DNA from 3 places in the Paenibacillus sp. GM1FR genome. Region 3 is predicted to be linked to each of the others. Evidence: riboswitches for the same ligand, from Rfam matches in the RefSeq annotation. Region 3 holds a riboswitch; each other region holds the start of a gene.
The links. Region 3 has a riboswitch for S-adenosylmethionine ahead of metA (homoserine O-acetyltransferase MetA). Riboswitches for the same ligand answer to the same signal wherever they lie in the genome.

Region 1 (6,940 bases), on a different contig from region 3:
TCACACGGAGAAGAAGAAACACTCTCTCCCTCCGAGAGAACGTACCTGCAAGAAGCAGATGAGCAGCAGTATGCTGATCAGAATGAATTATCCTACTACCGCCAATCTGGGCATCCATCCAACGCGGAGAAACAAGATAAGCCCTAACCCATCCTTTTTTGATCCCCACGTCAGCACAGATTAGGAAACATAAAATAAGCCGTATATCTCTTCTGAAGAGATATACGGCTTATTCTTAATAGCTTCACATCATATCATACATATCGTGAATTATTCAGTTGCAGGTTCAACTGCACCTTTATAACGTTCTTTGATGAATGTTTTCACTTCTTCGGAGTGCAAAGCAGCAGCCAGTTTTTGGATTGCATCTGCATCCTTGTTGTCCTCACGGGAAACGAGGATGTTTGCGTATGGGTTACCTTGCAGATCTTCGATCAGCAAAGCATCATTCGCCGGATTCAAGTTCGCTTCGAGCGCATAGTTAGCGTTGATGAATACCAGATCCGCTTCATCCAATTGACGAGGCATCATGGCTGCATCCAGTTCAATGATATCCAGGTTCTTCGGATTGGCTGTGATGTCTTGAATCGTAGATGAGATATTTGTGTTGTCTTTCAGCGTAATAATGCCTTCCTTCGCAAGTAACAACAGTGCACGTCCACCATTGGATGGGTCATTTGGAATTGCTACTTTTGCGCCATCAGCCAATTCATCCAAAGACTTAATCTTCTTGGAGTATCCGCCAAAAGGTTCAACATGAACAGGTGTTACAGAAACGAGGTTGAATCCACGTTCTTTATTCTCTGTGTCCAGATATGGTTGGTGTTGGAAGAAGTTTGCATCCAATTTTTTGTCAGCAAGTTGCTGATTGGGTTGAACATAGTCGTTGAATGTAACGACTTGCAGACGGATACCTTGTGCTTCCAGTTCAGGCTTGATGCTTTCCAGAATCTCTGCGTGTGGTGTAGGTGAAGCTCCAACTTTCAATTCAACTGTACGAGGTGCACCTGCTGAATTGTCTGCGCCGCTATCGGCGTCCTTGTTGTTTCCGCAAGCTGCGAGAACCGCAATCAACATAAGACTAAGTAGAGCAAAAGACCATTTTTTCATGTGTAAAACCCCTTCTCTAATCATTTTGTCATGTGGCGTCCGCATTATTGCATAACCATCATGTTATCTATGTGTTATTTCCTGGTGAAAAATGTAACCAAGCGATCTCCAGCCATCTGGAGAATTTGCACTAGAATGATCATCGACACTACGGATATGATCATAATTTCATTTTGATAACGGAAGTATCCATAGTTGATTGCCAGTGTTCCCAGACCTCCACCACCAACCATGCCCGCCATCGCCGTATAGGAGACGAGCGTAACAATGGTGATCGTTATACCCGCAAGCAGTCCAGGCAGCGCCTCAGGCAGTAACACCCGTCTTACAATCTGTCCGGTCGATGCACCCATCGACTGTGCCGCTTCAATGACACCACGATCAACTTCTCGCAACGTCGTCTCCACCAAACGAGCAAAATAAGGAGCTGCTGAAATCACCAAAGGAGGTATAACGCCGAGCACCCCCGTAGCTGTACCGACGAGTATACGAGTGAATGGAATAAGAGCAACAATCAATATGATAAATGGGACTGAGCGCAAAATATTCACAATCAGGGATAGTATAGTGTACACTGCCCGTGACTTAATCGAAGCAGATCGGGCTGTCATGAACAGCAGTACTCCGAGCGGTAAACCTAAGATAACGGTAAACAAGCCTGATACACCCAAAATTTGCAGTGTCTCTATGGAAGCTTTACCAACCTCTTCCCAACGTACGGTTGAAAAATCCATCTAACGAAGCACCTCCACATCAAGTCCCTCAGCGGTTAATTCTGATATCGTCCGATCAATCGCATTTGAATCACCCTCGAACCGAACGGTCAGCTGCCCATAAGGAACCTGTTTGATCGTAGAGATTGTACCTTGCAGGATGGCAAAATCCACGCCTGTTTTACGTACCGTTCTAGACAAAATCGCTTCATACGTTTTGTTACCCAGAAAGGATATCTTCACAAGTTTGGAAGCAGCACCTGCCTGCAATTCAACGCCTGCATTTGCCAGAGCGGTCTCTTCCAGAGCAAGTCCAGCTTCATGGTCACGCATCATGAAGTCCCGCGTAATCGCATGCTGCGGCTTCAGGAACACGTCTGTTACAGGTCCTTGTTCCACAATGCCACCTTGATGAATGACAGCCACCTTGTCACAGATGTTCTGAATGACATGCATCTCATGTGTGATCAGCACAATCGTTAGGTTGTACTTTTCATTAATGTCGAGTAATAACTTCAGGATTGAATTTGTCGTCTGCGGATCAAGTGCCGAAGTAGCCTCATCACAGAGAAGTACATTTGGATCACTTGCAAGTGCTCTCGCAATCCCTACACGTTGTTTCTGGCCACCCGATAATTGAGCCGGATATTTGCTGCTGTGGTGCTCCAGACCAACCAGTGCAAGCATTTCCTTCACTTTGCGATCAATGGCATCCTTGGGTGTATTCACAAGCTTTAGTGGAAAAGCTACATTGTCATATACCGTTGCCGAAGATAACAGATTAAAGTGTTGAAAAATCATCCCGATCTTGCGTCTCTGTTGCTGCAATTCGGTTTTGCTCAGTTCAGTCAGGTTGATTCCGTCGACCCATACCTCACCCTCCGTAGGCCGTTCCAGCAAATTAATGCAGCGAATCAATGTGCTTTTTCCAGCTCCGGAATGGCCAATCACACCGTAGATTTCACCCTTTTGGATGCTCAAATTCAGCTCGGATAACGCTGTTGTAGATTTTGCCCCTTTGCCGTACGTTTTCGTTAAACCTTTTAATTCAATCAATCGCACTTGCCCCTTTCCAAACACCTACATGTATCTTTACCCGATCTAAAGGAAAACTCCCCTTAAGTACAAAAAAAGAGCCCTTTGCAGATACAAAGAGGGCTCTTCACGTGAAAGAATATACCTTCTCATCTGCCAAAATCGTGTCTTGCACCATTTTGTAGGAATTAGCACCTAACATCTATAACGAATGATACATGTATCATGTCATTACAAATCGGTTGCCGGGCTTCATCGGGCCTGTCCCTCCGCCGCTCTCGATAAGAAATATGTTGTTGTAGGATTTTATAAGTTCATGTAGTTTATGCTTTATAATGTGAACGTAACTTCCGAAATATCAGTTATATCCATGTAACATTCGATTGAAACTCAGTATATTCCAAGTATTCCGATTTGTCAAAGGGAATTATTTCTTTTCCATATTTTATTGATATAACTATAAGAGGCTGTTAACGTTTCACAGACCATATCCACGCCCTGACGCATTTCCTGCACATGCTGATTCAGATCCTCCAATTTCACTTTACCTTGCAAGGTCTGGTGTAACTGCCACAGGTCATCGTGCATTTCTGAGTTCATGTAGTGAATTTCCATATTACGTCGCTTGCGCAGCTTGCTCATCGGTTCACGATAAGAGTCCTTGATCTGTATTAATTGCAATGCAAGATCATGATGCTCCCTTGCATAGTCGAACTGCCTTAACACAGTAAAATAAGAAAAATGCGCTTTGGTATTGGAAGTATTCAGCTGGAATATTTCATTTAATACTGTGCCGACTTTATCCAGAATGGCAAAGCAGCGGATAAAGCCATCTTTGTAGAAATACACATAACGTGCATACTCGGCTTTTTCAGTCGCCGTCATATCATCCGTTGAGCCTGCAACGACCTTTTTGCGAAAATGAGCAGCAGCGAAACAGCTTTGCTCCAGTTCATCCAGTGAGGAGATGAGTCCCTGAGTCCACACATACAGTTTCCGATAGTCATGCGTGGGATCATGGTCCACATGCATTTGTCGTTGAAATAGCTCAAGCGTATGCGCCATTGCGTCCATCGCTGCCTTCAATTTACCTTCGTTTATACGTGGCTTTTCCCCCAACAACGTTCGCAGCATATCTAACCTCCTCTTTTCCAAATCAACAAGAATTCATCACCGTAAACGAAACATCATTCATTCCGTGTAATTGCTGCTTGCCATAGGTTGCCCTGATCCCTCTGACATCAAACAAAGTCCACCTGTCCAATGATGTACATATCACTGGATGGTGGACTTTCATATTTAGCCCAAGTACCTTTGAAAAAGAATGGATCTATATCTTAGAAACGATTAGCCGGGCGATGTAGCTTGTACACCAGGAAACTCATATACGTTAAGACTCCAAACAATATGGCGATATCCAGCATATGAGCAAGAGCTACGAACATGTATACTTCCGGACGGTTCATTGTCACCATCATGAAAATACCAATGACTACTTGCATCAGAATAAGAACAACGGATACCACACCCAGAGTACGCATTTCCTTGTTGTCCGGATGATTACGGTAAGCGAAATGACCCAGGATTGCGATAACAATCACGAGCGACGCAGCTGCTGCACGGTGAGCAAAAGCAACCGCTACCCCACCCGAAAGCTCAGGAATAATCTGACCGTTACAAAGCGGAAATCCAGAACATCCACCGGCAGAATCCGTGTGACTCACAAATGCACCTGTGTATACCACGAGATATGTGTAAATGGTGGAGAACCAGACCAGATTCCTGAATTTTTTGCTAACCCGAGGGTATTTATTCAGGCGCTCCAATCCGCCATCTTTGGCCTCCTGCCTTATGCCCAGCGCCATCATTAGAGAACTCGCAAAAGCAATCAGTGCAAAACCAAAATGCAGTGCCATGACTGCTGAAGATTGGGAGAAGACAACGGCAAAAGCCCCCATGATTCCCTGGACGATAACAAATACCAGAGTTAAGAAAGAAAACAATTGCAGGTCACGGCGTGACTTGCCAAACCGCAGAAAAGCAACAAACGAGGCAATGGACAACAGTCCAGCCAGTGCACTTACAGCGCGATGGGAATATTCAATGAGTGAAGCCACAGTATGTGCGGGAACGAGTTTTCCGTTACATAAAGGCCATTCTGTTCCACAGCCAAGGCCTGATTCCGTTTTGGTTACGATGCCTCCACCAAAAGTGGCCAGAAACATGACAAGACAGGTTAATACGGTTAACCATTTAAACAAAGTTAAGTGTTTCAATTTTTTCTCACCCGCTGTTGGTTTAAGATGGCGAAGAATATTCTCCGCTTGTTTCGGTACTTTGACACTTATTTCACAACTAAATTCATTATACCGGATAAAATGTTCATTGACGTCGCGCTTTGTGACAAAATGTTAACGTCTGGTGAAATAATGACCCGCAGGTCATTGAGGATATGTACAGAAACGTTTCTTACATAGAACGTGTCGAACACACAAACGCCATTTCCCTATTTCAAGAGAAATGGCGTTCTTTTTATTATACCCTTTTACAACATGAACCTGTCATACTTTTATATAAGTTCATGAAACATTTACACAATAACGGAGAGGACAGAAATAACCAGAAGAAGCGGAGCGTTCGCCTTTATCCCCGGATTTCTCCCCTTTATAAAAGGGATCAAAGAAATCTGGGGATAACAGCGATCGGAAGGTTATTCTGGCATCGTAGTGCCTGTGTGATATTCATCATTTGAACTTATATAACATTATTTATGGATCGTGTTGTACACCTCAACTGCGCGATCCAGGAACTGCTCAATCTCTTCTCTCGACTTGCGCAGCTTGTTCACATACCGTACGAGTTCGCGGCCATCTGTATATGCCACAAAGCTCGGAATACCAAGAATATTCTGCTCTTCACTAACCGTTCCAACCTGATCCACGTCGACCTCAATCAAGGTCAGTTCACGTGCATATTTCTCTTCAACCTCAGGCATAAACGGATCGATGTATTTGCAGTCACCACACCAGTCTGCCTTGAATACGGCAATCGTCAAACGTGGGGATTGGATGGCTACATCAAAAGCCGGTTTGGAAGTAATCTGTTCCATTCGGTTCATCTCCCTTTCTGTACCTTGTCTTACCCTAAGTGAAGCAAATTGGCGAGTGGAAGTCAAATAATCAGCGCATACTTAGAATAAACCACATGGTCTGTGAAATTAAACCCAGAACATCATGAAAGGATGTCACATCATGACTTCCACCAGAACCGATTCTTCCAGCGAACAACATCACGGGTCCCTCCTGCAGATGGTCCGTTCCATTCCGGGTGCTGCCCGGGAAATCTGGCGTGGCAAACAGGCTGCATGGCAAGCTTCAGCACAGCTTCGTCACCCTTTGCGTGACATCGAGTGGGATACCGATACGGCAGCTGCCTTACAGTCTGAGGTGGAGCGTTCGTTACCTGCCAGCGGCAAGTCTTTTGCACGCACGGACCAGGTTCAAAGTGCACTCGTCTGCGAAGAAGATTGCATCATTCTGGAAGAGATTAAGACACTGACTCAGGAGAATAATCGGAGTAATATCACCCGCACTTCAGCCTATCTAGAATGTTATGAGCAATATCCCGAACTGCATTGGGCACTGCTTGCCCATATGGTCTCTCGCAACGGCGGATATCACATGACAGATCTTCAGAGTGACTTAATGCATAATCTACAGAATCAAAGCGATCGCGAGCATATGTACCGGCTGCTGGAGCGGTGCAATGCACTCATTTTCCAGGATGCATATCCCCAGCTTCTGCTGTATATGAACAGTCGCCGGATCGGACGTAGCTGTTTCCATCTCTTGTCGCACTTTCACATATCGGCGTTTATGACACCGTTTTGGGAACGCTTTTGGCTGGAACGATGCAGTTCACTGCTAAGTGTGGCATTAATTATTAATGAGCAGAACTATATCGAGAGCCGGGTGGTGCAGCATCCTTATTTTCAAAAAGAAGTACTATCCAAACCCGCATTCCATCTGCATAATCTGGCCGGTCTGAATCATATCGTCTTTCCTCTTGGACGGGGAGCAGGA
Region 2 (6,940 bases), on a different contig from region 3:
GTTTATCGCTCGATGGCATCAAAACTCGAACCTGGCCAACGCTGGATTTGGTAAGAAGCTTCGAAATCCAGGGTCTGATATTCGAGCGTTTTGAATCCTTATTGCTGGTCATCTGGATTATGCAAATCTTTTCGACTACAGCAATTACACATTACTGCGCTTCGGTGGGTATTCGTGATTTGTTTCGTTCCAAAAAAATCAAAGGCATCATGTACGGCCTGCTGCCGTTCATTTATCTGACAGCAATGATACCCAAAACAGTGGATGATACCTTCGTACTAGGAGATATGCTAGGCAATGTGTCCGTATTTTTGTTTGGCATTTTACCTCTGGTACTACTGTTGTTAAGTCTGATTCGCAAAAAAGGAGGCAAGCATGCATGATTACATTCCGCATGTTGTTACGCTTAGCCACTGTATTATGCATTCTCTTAACGATATCCGGATGTTGGAGCAGTCGAGAGATAGAGGATCTAAGTGTCTACGTTGGTCTCGGGATCGATATCGGCAAAGAGACGGAATTTGAGGAGAACATCGCCAATCAGGGAGGAGGGTACTCCAAGCAGAACAATTTGACGGCCACGGTACAGATTGCTCCCGGTAATTCCAGCAGTCAAAAGAGCCAACAATCCGGTTCGCCTGCTTCTGGTAAAACGTCCTATTCCAATGAACAGCTTACCGGAGATTCCTTGCTGCAAATCTTTCGTCAGTTTGCACTGAGACGAGATCATCCGCTCATCGGACATCATCTGAAGGTTATCGTTGTGTCCAAGGATATCGCCAAAAAGTATGGTCTGGACCAGCTGCTGGATTTTGTACTTCGGGATAACGATATTCGTCCTAACTGTCTGGTGTTGATTAGCCATCATCGCGCTGTTGATGTACTGACTTCAGATGATCCTTCCCGGATTCCAGCATTTTATCTTACAGGTATTACCGGTAATTCATACTTGTCCAATAAAATCCTGGACCCCGTTCTACTCTCCAAATTAGATGCACAAATGCAATCCGGTTCCAGCTTTTTGCTCCAGAATGTACTGAACTTCAATGGAGAGGACAAGTTCTCCGGTGCCAGTATCTTTGATGGGAAAACAACCAAATTCATCGGGGAACTCAGCCAAACGGATCTAGAAGGGCTATCTTGGCTCAGACCTAAAGAAAAAGGAGGTATCTTGAAGACATACAATAAAGCGGGATTCACTGTTGTATATGAAATGAAGAAGAAAAAAACAACAATAATTCCAAAAGTGGTTGGCGATGATATTTCATTCCATGTGAAAACTGAATCCGAAGGCTGGTTGATGGAGGATTGGCGTGCTCCCGAGGAAGAGGAAAAAGGTGCGTATCTCAGTGAATTGGAAAAAGAATTTGCTGAACTTGCCAAACAACAGATTCGACAGTTGTTATACAAACTGCAGCATACCTATAAAGTAGATGTTGCGGATTTTCGGGATAGCTTACGTATCAAAGAACCTAAAACATGGAAAAAAGTCAAAGACGATTGGGATAAAATTTTTAGCACCGTGCCGATCACGTATGAGGTAAAGACCACCATCACGAATCCGGGGTCTTCCACCGAATAACGAGGTGTGCCATATATTATTTAAATGTTGACACATTCATGATAGATCGCTATATTAGTAAAAAATCATTTTCTTATCCAGAGAGGTGGAGGGACTGGCCCTTAGAAACCTCAGCAACAGATCTGAAGGATACTGTGCTAATTCCAGCGGGTGAAAGCCTGATAGATAGGAGCGTTTGTTTTTATTTGTCAGTAACGGCGCACTCTATAGGCAGAGTGGGTCTTTTTTGTTTTTTCTGGATGAAGAAGTAGGGGAGCAGCAGGTATGGAGAACAAAAACGACAAAGGGCATTTTCAGCGGAAAATGCAGGCACGGCATGTGGTCATGCTCTCTCTCGGAGGAGTTATTGGAACGGGATTATTCCTCAGCTCAGGTTACACCATTCAGCAGGCGGGACCACTGGGAACCATTTTGTCCTATCTGATCGGAGCCATCGTTGTATATCTGGTGATGCTCTGTCTTGGTGAACTGTCTGTTCATATGCCAGAGACGGGAGCATTTCATAGTTATGCCGCCAAATATATCGGACCGGCAACAGGCTACACGGTGGCTTGGTTATACTGGTTAACCTGGACTGTTGCGCTTGGCTCCGAATTCACAGCCGCCGGATTGCTGATGCAGCGCTGGTTCCCATCGGTAAACGTATGGATATGGAGCGCGGTTTTTGCACTGATGATCTTTCTGTTTAACGCTCTAACGGTGAAATTTTTTGCGGAATCCGAGTTCTGGTTCTCATCTGTAAAAGTAGTGACTATCGTAATCTTCATTATTATCGGTGGCGCAGCCATGTTTGGGTTCATTCCCATGGCGGATTCTGAACCGGCTCCATTTCTATCGAATATTACCGCATCAGGGTGGTTCCCTCATGGGGCTACAGCGATATTGATGACCATGCTTGCTGTAAACTTTGCCTTCTCAGGCACCGAGTTAATCGGCATTGCCGCCGGGGAGACGGAGAACCCGGAAAAGACGATACCAAAGGCTATTCATACAACGCTGTGGCGTTTGGTTATTTTCTTCATCGGAACGATTATTATCTTGTCGGCCTTGCTGCCCATGTCGGATGCCAGTGTACTGGAAAGTCCGTTTGTAGCGGTAATGGAGCGGGTGGGTGTACCCTATGCAGCAGACATTATGAACTTTGTTATTCTGACGGCGATTCTCTCTGCTGCTAATTCAGGCCTGTATGCATCTTCACGGATGCTCTGGTCTCTGGCTGACAAAAAAACGATCTCTCCATGGTTTGCCAAATTGACCAAACAGGGTGTGCCATTGAACGCACTTCTGATCAGTATGGTTGGTGGTGCGCTGGCTTTGCTGTCCAGTATCATTGCGCCAGGTACCGTCTATATTACACTGGTTTCCATTTCAGGTCTGGCTGTCGTTGCGGTATGGATGAGCATCAGTGCCTCCCAATACATGTTCCGCAGACAATATATCCGGGAAGGACATGCGGTCAAAGATCTGGTCTACCGCACACCACTGTATCCGGTTGTACCAATTGTTTCATTTATATTATGCCTGGCTTCATGCATAGGTATTGCCTTTGACCCGACACAGCGGATTGCGCTGTATTGTGGGGTTCCGTTTATCGCAGTATGTTACGCTGCTTATTATCTGACAGAACGTGTGAATAAGAAAAGAGGACAAGTACATGACGCAAGAACAACAGACTAACCCCATAGAACAGATCCTTCGTGAACATCCGGTCATGATTCTGGATGGAGCGTTGGCTACGGAACTCGAACAGCATGGATGTGATCTCGATGATCCACTATGGTCTGCTCGTGTGTTGCTTGAGAATCCGGATGTTATTGTTCAGGTCCATGCAGATTATTTTCGAGCAGGAGCCGACTGTGCGATTACATCCAGTTATCAGGCGACGGTGGATGGTTTCCGCAAGAGAGGGATCGATGAACAGTCAGCACTGGAGCTGATCCGCAAGACGGTGGAGTTGGCTGCTCAGGCGAGAGATGCCGTATGGGCGGAAGTGCAGAGTGATTTAGTAGGGAGAGAAAGCTCAACAGGTCAGCTTGTAGAAGCTCCTTCGGTACGTGCCGAGACGGTGGAGAATGAGGAGCAAATAACAGAACGTACAGTAGATCACGAAGGAGATTGTCTTCGTCCACGTCCAATTATTGCCGGGTCCGTTGGGCCGTACGGCGCCTATCTGGCGGATGGTTCAGAGTATGTGGGTCATTACGGGGTGTCGGATGAGACGCTTGCCGCATTTCACCGTCCGCGTATGGCGGCGCTGATTGAAGCGGGTGCAGATATTCTGGCGTTTGAGACGATTCCTTCCTTGCAGGAAGCACAGGTGCTGGTTGATGTACTGAAGGAGTTTCCTCATGCGTATGCCTGGTTATCTTTTTCTTTAAAAGACGGGACAAGCATCAGCGAGGGCACACCGCTTGAGGTGTGTGCACAGAAGTTTGGCTCCGAGCCGCAGGTTGCGGCGATTGGCCTGAACTGTGCTCCGATGGAAGTGGTGACGGAAGCAGTGGGTATTTTGAGCCGTACCAGCGATAAACCTGTTATTGTGTATCCGAACTCGGGAGAAGTATATGATGCAGCAACGAAGACGTGGAGCGGACAGGGTACTTGTGGCAGCATGAGTGATGCTTCGGAGCAGTGGGTTGCTGCGGGCGCGAAAATTATTGGCGGCTGCTGCCGAACAACGCCACATCAGATTGGTGCACTTGCGAAGAAATGGCGGAATTAGTTCATATCATGATAACAAGCCCTTCCACATCCTATAGAGGTATGGAAGGGCTTGTTTTATTGTGTTAAGGCATTCTGATTACATTATTCGATAACCAGCATACGTGGCGATGCTTCCCGAATGATTCTCGAAGAGAACCACGAGCCAAGACTGGCTGCAATGATGCTTAGACAGGTGAACAGTACCATTCCACCCCAATGCAGGATCAGTGGAAGCTGTACGATACCATAACCGGAAAGGACCATTTCGAGTAGAAGAGGCAGCAGGTATACGCCGACGAAAATACCCAGTATGGCTCCCACGGAGGACAGTATGAACATTCCCATGGTGAGCGACAACCGGATTTGGCGAGATGTCATTCCCAGCGATTTGTATATCCCGTACGTTCTGCTTTCTTTACGGATATTGATTCTACAAGTACTGAAAATAATGATGAACGTCACAATGATAAACAGCAATCCGATCAGGCTCATCGGATAGATCAGGATGTTAGCGGCTTCCGCGTAAACCGAATCAAGCAAAGTCTTCTGAGTGACTACCGAAGCAAAATCTTTAAATTGCTCATTTAATTCAGAGGCAACCTTACCCGCTTGTGCCATATCGTTCACATTGATGAAGATAACATCAAATTCACTATAACCGGGGTTCACACTTCTCATGGCATCAATGGTGATTCTGCCTGAAACAGACATGTTGGCGATCGCCTGATAGATGCCTGTGATGAGGAATGTACGCTTTTCTCCTTCAATATAGATATCGATAAGATCACCGAGATCTTTATTTGATGTTTTGGCTACACTTACACCAATGGCAATTTCATTCGCATGTTGTGGGTTAACCCCTTTTAACGTTTCGAATCCAAGTTCCTGATAACTCCCGTCCAGTACACTCAAGTTGAGACTGAGGGATTGGCCCTTCACTGTTGCAGAAGACTCCGGGCTAATTACACCCGTTGTGTTCCCTTGCCAGCCTGCATTGCTAATCCTTGTATCCTCTTCTAACGTTTGTTTCAATTCAGTCTTTGGAAAGTTACCTTTGTTCACGACTACTGCTGCGATATTGGCATTGTCATACCCCCATTTAGCTGCGGTTTGTTCAATTCCGGTTATACTGGTCAGCAGAACATAACCCAGAACAAGTACGGAGGAAGCCATGGTGGCTAGCAGGAGTGTTAGAACAGAGCTTTTGGTGTTTTTGAACACATGTCTGAATCCAAGTACGGCGGTGACAGGCAGTCGTGTAAATCCGATCCAGTGTGCCCATGGCGAATTCATTTTGCCAGCCATCCGGCTGTGATCTGTCTCCGACATACCATAACGAATAGCCTGCACGGGCTGTATGCTGCGTGCCTTTTTGGCATATAACACAGTGAACAGAATCACTAGAGCAAATAGTAGTACGCCGGCCAGTATGGCCGCATCCAATCCTTGGACTGGAATGTTCTGATTCCCCACTCGAAGAGAGGATACAGAAATATTAATGATCCATTTGGATATCCATATACTGAGTGCAAGTCCAGGGATAATGGCTACGATGGATATCAATGCATATTGAATAACATAGGTGCCTATCGTTTTTCGGGAAGTCAGACCTAGTGATTTGAGGATTCCTATTGTTCTGTAATTGGCCAGGATGGCATCCGCAATCGTAAACCCGATGGTCATCAGGGCGATGGAGAGCATGACAACACCCATGAATATCATGATAAATCCAATAACCTGATTGATGATCAGATAGAAAGAGGCAATGGCCTCGAACTCCATTTTGGATTCCAGAAACGGAATACCTGTCTCACGATTGTATCGTTCCCAATACACCGAATTCATGCTGTAATCGTTAAAATGGATGCCCATCATACGATTCTCGTTGCCAGCAAGTGTAGCGAGATCATGTTGATAATCGGTAGGATTCATCCAGACCCGTGCTGTATTGGAGAAGGGTGCCCCATATGGTACATCGATGACAACTCCCGATACATTCAATTCGAGTGTGCTTGAGCCGGTTTTGAAGCCAATGGTATCACCTACGGAAATATGATAAGCATTCGCCATGGACGTTGGGATCCAGACGGAGCCTTGTTCGGGAACTGTGTCGGGCGTCCCGCTTGAGAAAATTAGTTCATCCACACCCCAAGGCGGCGGAGGCGTATTAAACATGTACAGGTAGATGTTAGGGATGTGAGTTTCATTCAAAATGATGCCTGACAATGTACGATACGTTAGCAAAGGAGACACCTGAACTCCATCCTGAGAAGCCCACCAGTTGTGCACAGCGTCAGGGTCATTCAGTCCTTTTTCAAACGTCAGGATCTGATGAGATCCATGGGTTCGGGTATGCATTTCATAAAACTGATTGCCTGTGTTCGCCAGAATGACAATAGCTGTAGATACAAGAACTGTCGAGAGTAGCAGGAGCAGCGCAATCAGCGCATTTTGTATTTTGTTCCTACTCAGATACGACAAGCTAAGTTTAAACATGACTGCCATCGTTATTCCTTCCCCGTAACCAAAGCGAAGATAATCGCTTCACGATCCTGAATTTGATGTTCGTCATAAGTGTCAAACTCAAGGATTCCGCCAATCTTGCCGTCCAAAATGTAGATCAGGCGATCTGCCCGACAGGCGGCCTTGATATCA
Region 3 (6,940 bases):
ATCAGGTCGCGATAAGTCTCAAAGGTTTCAGATATTTTTACAGCATTCTCATAGATGTCACTGAAATACTTTTGCAGTTGATCATCGATGAGACGCAGATCTTTTTTATTCAGGGTGTTAATAACCTCTTTCTGAGGTCCAAGCACTTTCTTCAGCCACAGAATCTCACTGCGCAGCCCGATGATTTCATTCAGATGTGACTTTTTGGTGTGCATCAGAATGTCTTCCTCAAGCTTCTCGATCCGTGCTTCAATTCGGTCACCTACGGTGAAATAATTATCAACAATCAAGTCAACCAGCAAATACAGCAGACGATCCGGTGTACTGATTTCCTGTTCCCACAGGATGGGTTTCAGTGTACGCAATTCGCTGACCTTGTGCTTGGTAACACTAATAATGAAATGTCTGCCGAGAAACAGGTTGACCGCACGTAGAAATATCTCTTCATCATCAAAACGGATGCTATTAATCACAATAAAATAATGGTTCTCATAAATTTCAATCTTCGGACGTTGTTCTTCGTCACTAAGACAGTCTTCCACAGCCAGATCATGCATCAGGAACAGCGGCTGAAGTACCGCCAAATCGTCTACGTCTGCATCAATCCAGTAAAATCCTTCCGCTGGTGGAGTCAGCGCCTGCTGAATATCGTCCACCGGAATAAATACACCGTTGTTTACCAACCGGATTTTCATCGTTAATCTACTCCTTCTGCACCCGCCAACTTGGCGGATATTATCATTATGGGCGCAAAAAGAACAAATCAGCCGGTCGGCAGCGGAGCCTGGAGATCAGGGCTGCGTTCACTATATAATCAAACGGAAGTCACGTCCCGCTGCCGGCATGCTGATGTCAATTCTCTATGCAGTTTGTCGGAATTCGGCTGCCAGTCAGGCCTCGGGTCGCCATCCATTTAATATGTCACCTCTCACATAAGGGTTTATAACACCTTGTTTAGTATACCGCTGGTACAAGGTGCTTTCAAGCGCAAAAATGTGTCTATTTCGCGCCCTGAGGCAGTGTATGACAACGGATGATGAACGGTTCCGATCTGGGAAGCAGACATCGAACTGCAACTTGACGTGAGGGCATTAATGTAATAAAGTAGACGGTGAACCATATTAAATTACAATCTAATACAGCGAAATCTTATCAAGAGTAGGTGGAGGGACTGGCCCGATGAAACCCGGCAACCGGCGGTATACCGCACGGTGCTAATTCTTGCAGCGACTAAGTGTCAGGTGGCACTGTTGTAACTGAGAGATGAGAGAGGCGCATATCTATTTTACATATGACCTTTCTCGAAATCCGAGGAAGGTCTTTGTCATATGCCCCGACTTCTCAGCAGTGATTTTCGCTAAGGAACTTGAGGTTGTTTGTAACGTTGGATGAAAGCGCAATTCAATGTTTTTACAAGCTCAAGGCAGTCTATAACTGTATTGATGTGAAGACATCAAGCCAGGGGTGGCTGCATCTATCTATGCACAAGGAGGAGTTAGACTTACTATGCCAATCAAAATACCCGATACTCTACCAGCAAAAGAAGTACTTGAAGGAGAGAATATCTTCGTCATGGATGAAACTTCTGCATATCAGCAGGATATTCGTCCACTCCGTATCGCTATATTAAACCTGATGCCCACAAAGGAAACGACCGAAACACAATTGCTTCGTCTGGTGGGAAACACGCCTATTCAGGTGGATGTCGTTCTTGTACATCCCAAATCCCATACGTCGAAGAATACGTCTCAGGAGTATTTGGATCTGTTCTATAAAACCTTTGATGAGATTGAGCACCGCCGTTTCGATGGAATGATCATTACGGGTGCCCCGGTGGAACAGATGGATTTCGAAGACGTGAACTATTGGAATGAAATCCAGGAGATCTTCGAATGGACCAAAACCAATGTGACTTCAACCCTCCACATATGTTGGGCTTCTCAGGCAGGTTTATACCATCATTTTGATGTACCCAAGGTTGCACTTGATGAAAAGTGTTTTGGCGTTTTCCCACATACCATCAATAAACCACATGTTCCATTGTTGCGTGGATTCGATGAAGTATTCAACGTTCCACATTCCCGTCATACGGAAGTGAGACGCGAAGATATTGAAAAGAATGAGAATTTAGAGATTTTGGCTGAATCCGAGGAAGCGGGGATCTTCCTGGTTGCTACCAAAGACGGCAAACAGATTTTTGCTACAGGACATGCCGAGTATGATCCTTTCTCATTAAAGTGGGAGTATGACCGGGATGCAGCGAAAGGGATGGATATTGCATTACCTAGACATTATTATCCGAATGACGACCCTTCCCGTGTGCCACCAGCTACTTGGCGCGCTCATGCCAACTTATTATTCTCTAACTGGCTCAATTACTATGTGTATCAAGAAACACCTTACGATATTGGCCCGCAAATCTAATCGAGATTACAGGAGGATGCAGCAATGGAAGACAACAAGTTGAAAATCGAAAGCCGCTTAGCACAAATTGGGTCCATCAATGAACCGGTAACAGGCGCCATTAACTTTCCGATCTATCAATCCACTGCGTTTCGCCACCCGAAGCTTGGACAAAGCACGGGGTTTGATTATATTCGTACGACTAATCCAACCCGTAAAGTATTGGAAGAAGCCGCCGCAGCGCTGGAGTCCGGTGATGCAGGATTTGCCTGTAGCTCGGGAATGGCCGCGCTGCAAACGATCTTCGCCATGTTTGGTCAAGGGGATCATCTGATTGTATCGCTGGATCTGTATGGTGGAACCTATCGTCTGCTGGAACGTATTCTGTCCCGTTTCGGCGTAACTGCAAGTTATGTGGACACGAATGACCTGGCAGCACTGGAGAAGGTTCGTCAACCGAATACCAAAGCTGTATTTATTGAGACACCAACCAACCCACTGATGATGATCACCGATGTGGAAGCCGTTGCTTCCTGGGCGAAAAGTTACAACCTGTTGACCATTGTTGACAACACGTTGTTGACTCCATTTTTCCAACGTCCGATTGAACTGGGTGCTGATATCATCATTCATAGCGCTACCAAATATCTGGGCGGACACAATGATGTGCTGGCCGGACTAATTATTACCAAAGGTGAGGTGTTATCTGCAGAGATGGCATTCCTGCATAATTCCATTGGAGCAGTATTATCTCCAAGTGACTCCTACCAGTTGATGAAAGGTATGAAAACGCTGGCTCTTCGCATGGAACGTCATGAGCACAATGCACTTACTATTGCCAAATACTTGCTTGAGCACCCAGCGGTGGTTGAAGTGTATCATCCAGGACTATCCGATCATCCAGGGTATGAGATACAGAATAAACAATCTACCGGTAACACTGGTATCTTCTCTTTCAAAGTGAAGGATGCACGTTATGTTGAACCATTACTTCGTCATATCAAACTCATTGCTTTTGCCGAAAGTCTCGGCGGAGTTGAATCACTCATGACTTATCCGGCAGTACAAACGCATGCGGATATTCCGCTTGAAATTCGTGAAGCCGTAGGTGTGGATGACCGTCTGCTCCGGTTCTCTGTAGGCATTGAACATGCGGATGATCTGATTGCAGATCTCGGCAATGCTCTGACAGCTGCACAACAGGAAGTGGAAGGAGGCGTGCACTCATGAGTGAGTCCAACAACAAGCCCAATTCCGAGTTGAAATTTGATACCAAATTGCTCCATTTTGGTGATGAGATTGACAAAACGACTGGAGCCTCCAGTGTACCGATCTACCAAGCATCAACATTCCATCATTTTGATATCTTCAATCCGCCTCAACATGATTACAGTCGTTCGGGTAATCCGACACGTCAGGCTTTGGAAGATTACATCACATTGCTGGAGGGCGGCGCACGAGGCTTTGCCTATTCTTCGGGGATGGCTGCGATCTCAAGCGTGTTCATGATGTTCTCCGCAGGGGACCACATGATTGTAACGGAAGACGTATATGGAGGTACGTATCGTTTGCTTACTTCCATATTAAGCCGTATGCAGATCGAGACAACCTTTGTAGACATGACCAATATAGATGAAGTGAAAGCGGCACTCAAGCCAAACACCAAGGCAGTTTATATGGAAACACCGTCCAACCCTACACTGCGAATTACGGATATCGCTGCCGTAACTGACTGGTCGAAGGAACATGACCTGATCACGATTCTGGATAACACCTTTATGACACCTTACTATCAGCGTCCAATTGAGCTTGGTGTGGACATCGTCGTACATAGTGCTACGAAGTTTCTCGGAGGTCACAGTGATGTACTTGCAGGGTTAGCTGTTGCTCGCACGGAATCACTTGGCGTACAACTGAAACAGCTGCAAAATGGACTTGGAACTGTACTCGGGGCACAAGAATCCTGGCTTTTGATGCGCGGGATGAAAACCTTGGGGGCTCGCATGGCTCATAGTGAACGGAGCACAGCCAAACTGGCGGCATGGCTTAATGAGCGCAGTGATATTACCGCTGTCTTTTATCCTGGACTGGAGGATCATCCGGGCCGTGAGGCACATGAGCGCCAGTCCACAGGATATGGAGCTGTCGTTTCTTTTGACGTCGGTTCAGGTGATCGTGCAAAAGCAGTTCTTAACCGGGTGAAGCTACCTATTGTTGCTGTAAGCTTGGGAGCTGTGGAGAGTATTCTGTCCTACCCAGCGATGATGTCTCATGCGGCAATGCCGGCTGAGGTTCGCCGTGACCGTGGCATTACAGATGGATTGCTGCGCTTCTCCGTAGGTCTGGAAGATATCGAAGATCTGATTGTAGATTTGGAGCAAGCACTTCAGGAATCCTAACAAAAAAGGATGCCCGAATACGCCGATGTGTATCACTTAAGTTCGAACTAATTCTTTTCCATATGTAAAAATTTTTACTTATTTTTAAAGCACCTGTACATAAGGTGCTTTTTTTCACATGTAACCTGTGTTACGATATGTGGAGTACAGAAATACGATGTTGCCACCAGAACTTGCTTCTCTTGAACAAGTTGGGACGGATCGTTATATAATTTCTCTTCATGAGGGAGGCTTTTTTACGATGAGTACGGTAGACCGTATCTTAGATAAAGCCCTTCGGGGCGAACGTTTGGACTTGGAAGACACGATTGAGCTATTTGAATCGAATGAAGTGGACAAAATCGGGGCAGCTGCTAATGTCATTATGAAACGCATGCACCCTGAACCATACAGAACATTTGTAATTGGGCGTAACGTCAACTACACAAACGTGTGTGATGTGTACTGCCGTTTTTGTGCTTTCTACCGCAGACCTGGTTCGGATGAAGGTTATGTGCTTCCGGACGAAGTTATTTTCCAGAAGATTCAGGAAACGGAAGATGTGAATGGTACCGAGATTTTGATGCAAGGTGGAACGAATCCAAACTTGCCTTTCAGCTATTATACAGACCTGTTGAAAGCCATCAAAGAGCGTTTCCCAAACATCACGATGCACTCTTTCTCCCCAGCGGAGATTATGAAAATGGTTGAAGTATCCGATGGCCTTACATTGGAAGAAGTTGTTCGTGCCATTCACGAAGCTGGACTGGATTCCTTGCCTGGCGGTGGCGCTGAAATTCTGGATGACCGCACACGTCGGAAAATTAGCCGCTTGAAAGGTTCATGGCGCGATTGGATGGACGTTATGCAAACTGCACACCGCATCGGTATGAACACCACGGCAACGATGGTTATCGGACTTGGTGAATCGATGGAAGAGCGTGCATTACACTTGCTCCGTGTACGTGAAGCTCAGGACGAATGTATTGCGAACAAGTATGACTCCGAAGGTTTCCTGGCGTTTATTCCTTGGACTTTCCAGCCGGATAATACAAACCTCAAGCTGGAGCGTCAGACTCCAGAAGAGTACTTGAAGACTGTAGCCATCAGCCGCCTGGTACTTGATAATATCAAGAACATTCAATCCTCTTGGGTAACGATGGGTCCTGAGATCGGTAAGAAGTCGCTTGAATTTGGCTGTAATGACTTCGGTAGCACGATGATTGAAGAGAACGTTGTATCTGCTGCTGGTGCAACTTACAAAGTTAACATTGAATCCATTCTCCGTTTGATTCGGGAGTCCGGTTATATCCCGGCACAACGTAACACCCGATACGAGATTGTGCGCATGTTCGACGAAGAAAATGCCGTACATGAAGATTTCGTAATGCAGAACTAATTCTAATTAATTCAATACTACTCTTTATAAACTTTGATCGTTAGATAAGTATTTATGAAGCCATGCCCGCTGACTACTCCGTTTGGAGAGACGGCGGGCTTTTTGATTTCTTTCTGCGGTTCGAGGTCATCAAACAGTACATGTTACGCAATTGCCGATATTTTATATTGAAATTGAACTGTTACAATGAAAGGGAACTTGTGTAGTCAGACACGCTGGAAGGGGTTAAACCGATGAAGAGAAGAATACTTGGCAAGACGGAACTGGACGTACCTGTATTGAGTTTTGGAGCATCCTCACTCGGTTCTGTATTTCGTAACATTGACCGGGACGAAGGGATTCGCACTGTACATGCGGCCGTAGATGCGGGGATGAATTACATAGACGTTTCGCCTTACTACGGGCTGACAAAAGCGGAGTCCGTGTTGGGTGAAGCCATCCGTAGCTTGCCGCGCAGTTCATATATGTTATCAACCAAAGCCGGACGGTATGGGGAAAAAGAGTTTGATTTTTCACGTCAGCGGATTCTGGATAGCGTGCAAGAGAGCCTGGATCGACTGCATACAGACTATATCGACATTCTGTTCCTGCATGATATTGAATTTGTGCCAGCAGAGATCATCGTAGAAGAAGCCTTTCCAACTTTGCTGCGTCTGAAAGAGCAGGGAGTTATACGACATGCGGGCATTTGTGGATTGCCCTTGCCGTTGTTCGAGAAGGTTCTGCCACAGATCGATGCGGATGCGATCATCTCGTATTG

Region 1: it holds a riboswitch for S-adenosylmethionine, as region 3 does, so the genes downstream of both, PAEAM_RS28870 (methionine ABC transporter ATP-binding protein) here and metA (homoserine O-acetyltransferase MetA) in region 3, are expected to answer to the same signal.
Region 2: it holds a riboswitch for S-adenosylmethionine, as region 3 does, so the genes downstream of both, mmuP (S-methylmethionine permease) here and metA (homoserine O-acetyltransferase MetA) in region 3, are expected to answer to the same signal.

Annotation. Positions count from the first base shown of each region.
Region 1 covers NZ_MKZL01000063.1:196,096-203,035, forward strand. Annotated here, with positions in the region: gene PAEAM_RS28855 (DUF2167 domain-containing protein) at 1-147, shown strand, start outside; gene PAEAM_RS28860 (MetQ/NlpA family ABC transporter substrate-binding protein) at 271-1,110, opposite strand; gene PAEAM_RS28865 (methionine ABC transporter permease) at 1,185-1,844, opposite strand; gene PAEAM_RS28870 (methionine ABC transporter ATP-binding protein) at 1,845-2,879, opposite strand; SAM riboswitch class I at 3,005-3,146, opposite strand; gene PAEAM_RS28875 (Cthe_2314 family HEPN domain-containing protein) at 3,276-3,992, opposite strand; gene PAEAM_RS28880 (COX15/CtaA family protein) at 4,196-5,083, opposite strand; gene PAEAM_RS28885 (thioredoxin family protein) at 5,623-5,967, opposite strand; gene PAEAM_RS28890 (DUF2515 family protein) at 6,110-6,940, shown strand, end outside.
Region 2 covers NZ_MKZL01000066.1:197,885-204,824, reverse strand. Annotated here, with positions in the region: gene PAEAM_RS30260 (spore germination protein) at 1-383, shown strand, start outside; gene PAEAM_RS30255 (Ger(x)C family spore germination protein) at 380-1,582, shown strand; SAM riboswitch class I at 1,653-1,754, shown strand; gene mmuP (S-methylmethionine permease) at 1,847-3,259, shown strand; gene mmuM (homocysteine S-methyltransferase) at 3,237-4,304, shown strand; gene PAEAM_RS30240 (ABC transporter permease) at 4,388-6,790, opposite strand; gene PAEAM_RS30235 (ABC transporter ATP-binding protein) at 6,793-6,940, opposite strand, start outside.
Region 3 covers NZ_MKZL01000059.1:154,030-160,969, reverse strand. Annotated here, with positions in the region: gene corA (magnesium/cobalt transporter CorA) at 1-695, opposite strand, end outside; SAM riboswitch class I at 1,147-1,270, shown strand; gene metA (homoserine O-acetyltransferase MetA) at 1,507-2,424, shown strand; gene PAEAM_RS26775 (PLP-dependent transferase) at 2,449-3,633, shown strand; gene PAEAM_RS26770 (trans-sulfuration enzyme family protein) at 3,630-4,802, shown strand; gene mqnC (cyclic dehypoxanthinyl futalosine synthase) at 5,044-6,180, shown strand; gene PAEAM_RS26760 (aldo/keto reductase) at 6,414-6,940, shown strand, end outside.